One region of the Staphylococcus sp. FSL K6-0223 genome, then DNA from elsewhere that is predicted to be linked to it. Evidence: riboswitches for the same ligand, from Rfam matches in the RefSeq annotation. Region 1 holds a riboswitch; each other region holds the start of a gene.

The links. Region 1 has a riboswitch for thiamine pyrophosphate ahead of MHI13_RS16570 (3-oxoacyl-ACP reductase). Riboswitches for the same ligand answer to the same signal wherever they lie in the genome.
Region 2: it holds a riboswitch for thiamine pyrophosphate, as region 1 does, so the genes downstream of both, MHI13_RS20000 (thiamine phosphate synthase) here and MHI13_RS16570 (3-oxoacyl-ACP reductase) in region 1, are expected to answer to the same signal.
Region 3: it holds a riboswitch for thiamine pyrophosphate, as region 1 does, so the genes downstream of both, MHI13_RS00865 (ABC transporter substrate-binding protein) here and MHI13_RS16570 (3-oxoacyl-ACP reductase) in region 1, are expected to answer to the same signal.

Annotation. Positions count from the first base shown of each region.
Region 1 is NZ_JBBOYX010000002.1:1,159,786-1,163,073, reverse strand. Features, by position in the region: gene MHI13_RS16575 (HAD family hydrolase) at 1-589, shown strand, start outside; gene MHI13_RS16570 (3-oxoacyl-ACP reductase) at 733-1,485, opposite strand; TPP riboswitch at 1,580-1,679, opposite strand; gene MHI13_RS16565 (deoxynucleoside kinase) at 1,757-2,422, opposite strand; gene MHI13_RS16560 (deoxynucleoside kinase) at 2,415-3,032, opposite strand; gene tadA (tRNA adenosine(34) deaminase TadA) at 3,099-3,288, shown strand, end outside.
Region 2 is NZ_JBBOYX010000003.1:552,806-556,093, reverse strand. Features, by position in the region: gene MHI13_RS20015 (thiazole synthase) at 1-170, opposite strand, end outside; gene thiS (sulfur carrier protein ThiS) at 172-372, opposite strand; gene thiO (glycine oxidase ThiO) at 356-1,474, opposite strand; gene MHI13_RS20000 (thiamine phosphate synthase) at 1,467-2,057, opposite strand; TPP riboswitch at 2,136-2,245, opposite strand; gene MHI13_RS19995 (MFS transporter) at 2,713-3,288, shown strand, end outside.
Region 3 is NZ_JBBOYX010000001.1:177,785-181,072, reverse strand. Features, by position in the region: gene MHI13_RS00875 (PTS sugar transporter subunit IIC) at 1-971, opposite strand, end outside; partial or broken gene MHI13_RS00870 (hypothetical protein) at 931-1,014, shown strand; TPP riboswitch at 1,337-1,438, shown strand; gene MHI13_RS00865 (ABC transporter substrate-binding protein) at 1,499-2,410, shown strand; gene MHI13_RS00860 (hypothetical protein) at 2,638-2,901, opposite strand.

The DNA of each region.
Region 1 (3,288 bases):
CAAAGAAGTAGCACACCGTCAACTTGGAATTATTGACGATAAAATTGTTCCTGATTCAATTATGGGTTCAGGATCATTAGGAGATATGATTAAATCTTTTAATAAAGTTACTGGTGAAGATACATCTGATTGGGCAAGAAATACTAGCCAAGAACTTGTTGATACTCGTGTTCCTGAAAATAATTGGATTGAAGGTGTACAAGAGACTATTCAGGAGCTTAGAAACGAAGGTTATAAAATTGGTATTGTCACTAGTGATACCAAAAAAGGCGTAGATCAATTTCTAGAAGAAACGCAATCTAAAGAATTATTTGATTTAATTATTTCTACAGAAACTCATGCTGAAGAAAAACCCAATCCAAAAGTGTTGAATCCTTTATTTGATGCTTATGATGTTTCACCAGATCAAGTTGCTATCATTGGTGATACTACAAATGATATGAAAACTGCGGTAAACGCTAAATTAGGTTTAAGTATAGGAGTACTAACTGGTATCGCAAAAAGAGAGGAACTTCATGAAGCGGATGCGGATGTCATTATTGACAGTGCTAAAGATGTAAAACAAATTTTAGATCAATATAAAAAATAACAAAATTAATTAAAAAGCATGGATATTTGAGTGAGTTCAAGTAACCATGCTTTTATTATATTTGTCTTTAAAAAAAGAGGTTTCACTCTACATTTAATTTTAGATGTAAGTTTTAATCGATATTTTCTATTAAACATCATACATTAATTCATTGTTAACCCACCATCAACAGTGAAATTCTGACCAGTGATACCACTTGCTTCATCAGAAGCTAGATAAGCAACCATATTTGCTACATCTTGTGGCGTAGTCACTTTTTTGAGCGGTGTCGTTTGAGCGATTAAGTCGAATACCTCAGGCGTCGTTACTGCACTAGCATCAGTAGTTTTTAATAATCCCCCAGAAACCACATTGGCTGTTACACCATATTGACCTAGCTCTGCAGCGATATTACGAGTAAAACCTATTAAGGCAGCTTTAGCAGTCGTGTATTCATGATAGGGGACGACTGGATTTTGATATAGATTTGTTCCAATATTAATAATTCTGCCTTCCTGTTTTTCAATAAATTGAGGTATGACACTTTGTGTAACATTAAATGCAGCTTTTAAAGTGCCATCAAGTTGTTGTTGATAATCTTCCCAAGTTAAATCTTTGAAGTTCTTTTGTTGATTTGGATCAAATTTAAAATTGACTAGTGCATTATTAATAACAATGTCTATATTACCAAAATGTTCCTTTGCAACTTTGACCATTTGGTCAACTTCGGCACGTTCTGTCACATCAGCTTGAATAGCAATTGCTTTTTCATGACTAATATTCTCAATCAATTTTTCAGCTTTTTCTCTGCTATGTTTATAATTCACAACAACGTTATAACCTTTATTAATTAATGTTTGAGCAATTACCGCTCCTAGACCACGGCTACTTCCAGTAATAATTGCAGTTTTTGACATTTTTAATCCTCCTAAAAATTTTTAAAAAAAGAAGCACAACTTCCGTAAAAAAGTTGTGCTTCTTAGTCATCACATATTATGACAAATTAATATTAAGAGCGTCATCACACTTTCCTACGCTAGTTTAAACTAGATTCAGGTTCAAAGGGTTTGGATAGATTCCATCTCAGTTAAAAACACCCCTAGTGTAAATCATTAACTTGTAGTATTAACCTATATATAATTAGACCGGTTGTCAAAAAATAGAATATAAGCAAAGTTTCAATTCACTTTAAGGTCTTGTATCAACTTGGCGATGAGTCTGGATGATATGAGCTATTTTATCGATAATTGGGTCTAGTGAATCCAGATTTTCGTGGATATCATACTCATTAATATTGACGCGCACCACTGGACAAGCATTAAAATTATTAATCCAATCATCGTAACGTTTGAATAATTTTTTCCAATATTCAGGGTCTGTATTAATTTCCATATCACGACCACGTTGCTTAATACGATCAATCACTTCATCATAATCACATTCTAAATAAATTAACACATCTGGTTTAGGAAAATAAGGTGTCATTACCATAGCGTTAAATAATTCTGAATACGTGTGAAAATCTTCCGGGCTCATTGTACCTTGTTCTTCATGCATTTTCGCAAAAATATCAACATCTTCATAAATAGAACGGTCCTGTACGAAGCCACCACCATATTCAAACATACGCTTTTGTTCTTTAAAGCGTTCCGCTAAAAAGTATATTTGTAGATGAAAACTCCAACGCTCAAAATCATGATAGAATTTATCTAAATAAGGATTATGATCAACATTTTCAAAAGAAGTTTTAAAATTTAATTTATCAGCAAGCGCCTGTGTTAATGTTGACTTTCCGACGCCCACAGTACCTGCAATAGTGATAATTGCATTTTGAGGAATACCAAAATTATTCATCTATATTATCTCCAATCATTGGTTTTATTAATTCTAAAATTTCTTTATAGTCGTCACTATTGTTAACAAAATCTTTCTCAGTTGTGTCAATACGTATGACATTCGCGCCCTCATTTTTTAAGGATTCATAATAAGCTTTATAATCTTGTTTCAGCTTTAATAAATAATCATCCTCAATAGTATGTTCAAAATTACGATTACGTTTAGCTATTCTAGCTTTGAGAACATCTAAATCTGCATCTAAAAAGATAATCATATTAGGCATTTCAAGATCTTCAGTCAAAATATCATAAATGCGACTGAATTTATCGAACTCTTTCGAATCTAATGTGTTATTTGCAAATATTTTATTTTTATGTATGTGGTAATCACTTACAACGCCTTGTTCTAACGCCTCGATATCTTGAATTTGTTTATATCTGTTACATAAAAAGAACATTTCTGTTTGAAAGCTCCACTTTTCTATGTCGTCATAAAAGTCTGATAGAAAAGGATTTTCGTCAACAATTTCTTTCTCTTCGTAATAACCAAGCGTTTGACTTAGCATTCGTGCAAGTGAAGATTTACCAACACCTATAGGTCCTTCAATTGCAATAAATGGTTTATTCATATTCACTTCTCCAAATGTTAAAATAGACAATGAGTATTGTACCATAAGTGAGGTATTGCAACACATATGAGAACTGATAAAGATTACATGCGTTTAGCAATCAAAGAAGCTCAGAAAGCACAAGCTCTAGGGGAGGTGCCCATTGGAGCTGTCATTGTTAAAAATAATCAAGTCATTGCACACGCTCATAATTTAAGAGAATCCTTACAACTACCTACTGCACACGCTGAACACATTGCGATTGAACGTGCATCTA
Region 2 (3,288 bases), on a different contig from region 1:
GCTAAAGGATTGGGTAAATCACGATCATATAAATTCATACGACGAACAGCAAAGGTTAAAACATTGGTTTCTGAAGCTGCAATCGCTTGTGATTGAATATCTTCATTGTCAAATTTACCAGTACCTAATAATAAACGAGATTGTAATTCTAAATTTCCAATTTTAAACATTTTATCCGCCTCCAACAATTTCTAATAATTCTAATCGATCATCTTCTCTAACAGTATGTTCATGATACTTATCTTGTTTAATTAATTCTTTATTGAATTCAACGATAACGCGCTTAGGATCTAATTCTAGTGCTGTTAAAACATCATAAATTGATTGTTCTTGGTCAAAGCTGAATGAGTCTCCGTTAATAATACACTTCATAATTGTTCCTCCTTTTCACACTAAAGCTTGAGTAACGAGGTGGTTTAATGCCAGAAATTAACCAATTTGCTATATCGCGTCCAATTACGGGAGATAATAAAATCCCATTACGATAGTGTCCTGTAATAACGAACAAGCCATCATCAATTTGATCCATCATTGGCATTTCATTATTCGTGTAAGGACGAACACCTGACCATTCTTTTAGAACACGACTATTCTTAAGTTCTGGAACACGAGCGCTTGCATGATCTAAAAGCCAATTTAAACCGCCTTCTGATGTGCCTACAGAGTAATTGTTAAATTCACTTGTTGCTCCTATTAAGAAACGATTGGGTTGTTTTGGAACGATATAACATCCATTAGTCATAAATAATGTCTCTTTAAGATCTAGTTCATCATTTTCCAGTAATAGAACTTCGCCTTTAACTCCAATGACTTCTCTAGGAAGAGAGTAGTTTTTTAATAATTGAGAGGACCAAGCACCACTTGCAACGATCACTTTATGTGCTTCAATAGGTGACATTTGGTCAGTACACACAGCGTAGTAGCCATTTCTTCTATCAATCGATTGAACCTCTTGGTGATAATATCGTGTGATGTGATGTTGTTGTAACGATTTAAACAAAGCTTTCGTGTATTTATTAGCATTGATTTGACCATCATTTGGTATATGAATTGCGCCATAAGCTGGTTCAACATTCCCATTGGTAAGCTGTATAAGTTCATCATTGGATAGTAGTTTGACACTAGAATCCATTTGTCTAAGGAACTCATATTGACGTGTGAGTGATTCGAGGTCATCTTCTTGGTTAGCAATCTTAATAAGTCCTGAATCTTTGAACTGTATGTCGATTCCAGTCTCATTTAATAAAGATTCGCTTAATTTAGGAAACATCCCACGCGATTCAATGGCTAATTTATATAAATCGTTATCTTCAGTAAATTCATTTTGTGCTCCTAACATGCCTCCAGCTTTATATGAAGCATGTTTACCTGGAACATCTCGGTCGATGATCGCGATGTCATAATTTGTTGCGCTTAACTGTCTAGCAATTGACATACCTATGACACCAGAGCCAATAATAAGTACATCATGCATGTTGCAACCACTTCCTTCTTAATTCCTTAATTTCTTTTAAAGACGCATTCATAAAAAATGAAATAGCACAAATACCATCAAATCCATATTCCAACTTTAAAATCGTATGTTCAGAAATTCCTCCTATAGCATAAATAGGTATAGGTAGATTTAATGCTTCTACGATTTCATCATGTGAACGTGGCGCGTCATGCGGATGTGAGGGAGTAGGGAAAATATGACCGTAAAAAACATAATCAAGTCCTTCATCTATACATGTATAAATAGTATCTATGCTATGTGTGGACATACCCACTTGGATTTCTGGATGTGATTTTTTATATGCAAAAGCTGTTTTAACATTTTCTTTAAAATGAATACGACTAAGGTTTAATTCTTCTAATAATGCCGTGTCACTATGAATAATCATTTTATCCTTAGGAAAACCTTGGTTAATGAGTTGAATCAAAATCTTCTTTAATTCATTTTTTGGCATAGACGTTCGAAATAATAGGGCATCAATGCCTTCCTCGATATTTAAGAAGTGTTCTAAGTCTTGTGTTGTAAGTGTCTTATCGTAAGTTATTGCGATAAATATGTGCATCACCTCAAATTTATAAATAAAAAAACGCTACCTCCCTGAATGGGAAATAGCGCTTAAATCATCTATATAAGTCCTAAAACTCTCTTGTCGCCACTTCCCTACGCCAGTATGAACTGGATCAGGTTCTAGGAATTATAAAGTCACTTCTTTACTCTCAGCCCTAAACAAAGGCACTTCCAGTGGATTGATATGAAATTGTATCAAAAAAATTTCAAACGTTTTCTTTGAATTCAGTTTACTATTTTTAGGAATATTCTTCAAACTTCTTTAGCTTTTATTAATCATATTCAATTTATGCATAAAATTACATATATGCTTCATATAATGAATAAAAAATAATTACTTTAATGTTTTAAGCTACTCAATTTTATAAAAAATATGGTTTTAGACACCATTATATAAGTGAATCTAAATCACATGCTTAAAACTGGAGATTCCAGTAAAATATACGAAAAATATACATTTTTTAAAGAAATTTCGTCTAAACTATTGTAACCGTTTTCACAACGTGCTATATTATATAAAAATTGTAGTGCTACAACTTAAAAAAGTTGTTCTAAAAAGGGTAGTTTTAACAGTCATCGCAGGGAATTTCTGAAACTTAACGACATCTTATATAGAAACAACATAATTTAAATGGAAGTAGGAAACAAATATGAATGAAAAACGCAGTAATGTACGCTGGTATTTTGCAATTGGGTTCTTCCTCATCGGCGTAATTGCATATATGGATAGGTCTAATATTTCATATATTGCAGCTCCAATGATGAAAGATTTAGGTATGACAAAAACACAATTTGGTTTATTAGCCTCATTTTTCTCACTAGGTTATGCATTTATGCAAGTGCCTTCTGGAATGTTAGCTGAGAAATTTGGTCCTCGTAAAATGATTACTATAGCGCTCGTATGGTGGAGTGCATTCACAATTTTGACAGGTATGATTAAACATCACGGTTTATTATATTTTGTAAGATTTTTATTCGGAGTGGGTGAAGCCCCAATGTACCCATCGAATGCCGTATTTAACTCATTTTGGTTTGCTAAAAATGAAAAAGGAAGAGCTTCAAGTGCTCTTTTAGCTGGGTCTTATTTTGGACCAGTACTAGCACCGATTATCACAATTGCAATTGTTAATGCCTTTAACTGGCAAGCAGTATTTTATATCTTTGGTGCAGTTGGTATTGTTATGGCTATCTTATGGGCAATCATTGCTAAAGATTTACCTGAGCAT
Region 3 (3,288 bases), on a different contig from region 1:
CGATCTATCATATCTTGTTTTGTAACAATCGGATATTTTTTGAATACAAGAGAACCAAGAAAACCTGCTAAACCACCCACAATGGCCATTACAACACCATAGATAATCACTTTCATTGGACTATTAAAACCAAACATCACTAAGAATCCTGCAATGGGTGTTGCTGTACCTGTTGCGTCATTGATCATACCAGATAAAGCGATAATTAAACCTGCAACAGCTCCTCCAAAGAAGTTTGTCACATACACTGGTATCGGATTAGCAGAGACAATATCAGCTTGAGATAACGGTTCAATACTTACTGAAATCGTTGACTTACGATCTCCTAATTTTAAACGATGGAACAGCGTACCATTCATAAATGCCGAACTAAATGCAGCCATAGCACCAATGGCCATTGGCACGCCAGTTAAACCAAGTAATGCGGTTAAAGCCATTGAACTTAACGGTGCTGTACCTACAACCGTAATAATGCCTCCAAGAATAATCCCCATAATAATTGGATTTGTGTCCGTACTACTTTTAATAATGTCACCAATTTTTAGTAATGTATTATTCACTACTGGCGTTAAACCCGTCGCAATTAAACGTGCAAGTGGTGCAAGAAGAACGATTGAACCAATAAGATCTACACCATCTGGAACATATTTTTCTGTATATTTCATAAGATAACCTACAATATACCCAGCAAAGAACCCTGGAAGTAAGTCTAAACCACCACAAGCAGCTCCGATAACTAATGCATACACAGGTGAAACACCAATAGCTAAGGCAGTTAACCCAGCAGCAGCGACACCACCAAGACCTCCCGCAGCGTCACCTAGTTGTTCTAAAAATTTAATACCAAATACTTCTCCACCTACATATTTGTTAAAAGCTTCTACTAAAAATGTCGCAATGGCTGCATTAGCTAAAGCTCCCATCGCACGCATACCACTAGGTGCTTTATATGTAAATAACGTAAAAATCACTAAGACTAAAACTAAAAACAACGTACCAATTAATAAATCCATAATCTACTGTCATCCCCTTATATTTAATTTAGATGTGAGGTATGGCTTCAAATCAGACAATATCTCACTACTTACTTTCTTCCTTAGTAGACAGTTTACTAAAAAACGAAATATATTTCACGGAATTTTTTAATTTTTTAAATTAAATTGAAAATTCCGTTTATTTTTTACTTAATTACTTCAAAATATATCTATCTTACACATTATGAAATGATCGACAAAATGATATAAATATACAAATGAAATAATCTGATAAAGTAAATGTAAACAAAATATCAGATTTAATTAACCTAGAATATATGTTATGTTAATGTATATAACAACATATTCACTAGGGGTGCGATTGATTGCTGAGAGAAAGTACTTACTTTCAACCCTTAAACCTGTTGGTTAGTACCATCGTAGGAAAGTGACTTACATATTACTTGACGTCTTTCAGTATTCACTTTTTTGCGTAGAAAATTGAGTTATTGGAGGATTTTCTTATGGAAAAATTAAGAGTTGGTTTAGAATGGTTTTTAAATCCTGATCACATGCCATTAATTTTAGGTATAGAAAAAGGATGGTTTAAGGAACAAAATTTAGAGATTGAGATGATTGAACCTGAAGAACATTTTGATGCTTTAGATGAAATCGAAAAAGGTACAATGGATATCGCAATTACAGAACCTATCCATTTAGTAGAAGATAAAGCATCCAACCAAAATGTTGTAGGCTTCGCAAGATTCTTACATACCAATGGCGGTATAATGTATAAAAAAGATAAAGGTATTAAAACACCAAAAGATTTAATTGGCAAACGTCTCCAGTATCCAGGAGCTCCAGGTCTTGGTGGTATTGCTATTGCAAAAACCATGATTGAAACTGATGGTGCTCAATATACAGATGGTGATATTATACCAGTAAATAATAGTTTTTATCATACTGATGCATTGTTAAATGATAAAGCAGATGCAGCAACACTTATCTTTGAAAACTTTGAAATTTTAGAAGCAAAAAGTAAAGGATTAAATGTCGATTATTTCGCATTAAAAGATTACAATGTTCCTGACTTTTGCCAATTAATTTTTATCACTACCCCTGATAAGTTACACTCTGAAGAAGAAAAAATCAAAACATTTATTAAAGTTATACAAAAAGCAATTCAATACATTAAGACTAACCTTGAAGAAGCAATTAGTATCTATTCTTCATATACGAATACAGACGTAAGTGAAGATTTAAACAAATCCACAATACAAGCCACAGCAAAATGTTTCACTAACGATTTATCAATGAGTTCTGACTTTTACAATGATTTACAATTATGGTTAAAAGAAACAGGTAAAATTAAAAAAACAATCGAACCTAAAGAATATTTCACAAATCAATTACTATTTAGTAGATATGCTAACTAAACTCAAGTTTATATTCAGAGTCTCTACAATTTTTAAATTGTAAGAGACTCTTTTACTTCTAAAATATTGCCATTCTCTTCAATATCTAAATATATTTCTTCATTTTTAGCATTGCCGCTACCTAGAACTGAACTACTTCATTTTTCCTTAATTGAGAAAGAACATGTAAGCTGTAGCACCAGTAACGCCACCAGATATGCCGTCAATAACAGCATCAGTAGCTGTACCTAAAGTACATTTATACCAATTTGTTTTGTCGTCTTACCATCTGATAGTGTTAAGATTTCATTATCATTTATTTTACCAGTAATATTACTATCGGTAATAGATAAATGTAGAACACTTTTATTTTTTTGAGTTAAGTTACTAATACCATCTTGTTTGTCAGCTGCATGAATTTGATTAGCATTAGATACTACTATTGGAGCTACAACAGACTCTGTTACAATAGATACACTTAACAATACTTTTAATAACATATATTGCTTCATACCTAAAATGCTCCTTTTTAATTATTCATAAATTCATATTATCAAAATGTTACATATATTAATTAAAAGATTCTCAAATGTATCAACATAGTTCTCAACTTCTATAGGAGCAAATATTGCTAGACCAATAGGAGCGGGATTAGATTTAGTAGTCGTTACAGGCATATTACTCTTGTCTGAATAGAAATTTTTCAGTGGTAAATCTGCTACTGATATTGTTAAGGATAAAGCTAATGAAAAAGTGAGCGTCATAAGAAATTTTGTTATGTTGAAGAGTTTCAAAAATTTAATGTCTGATAGCATTAATAATGTAAAACATTTTGGGACATCCATCAGTTCAATATTTTCATAAAGGTGGCTAAATGCTCTAAAAAAGTATCTTAAAAT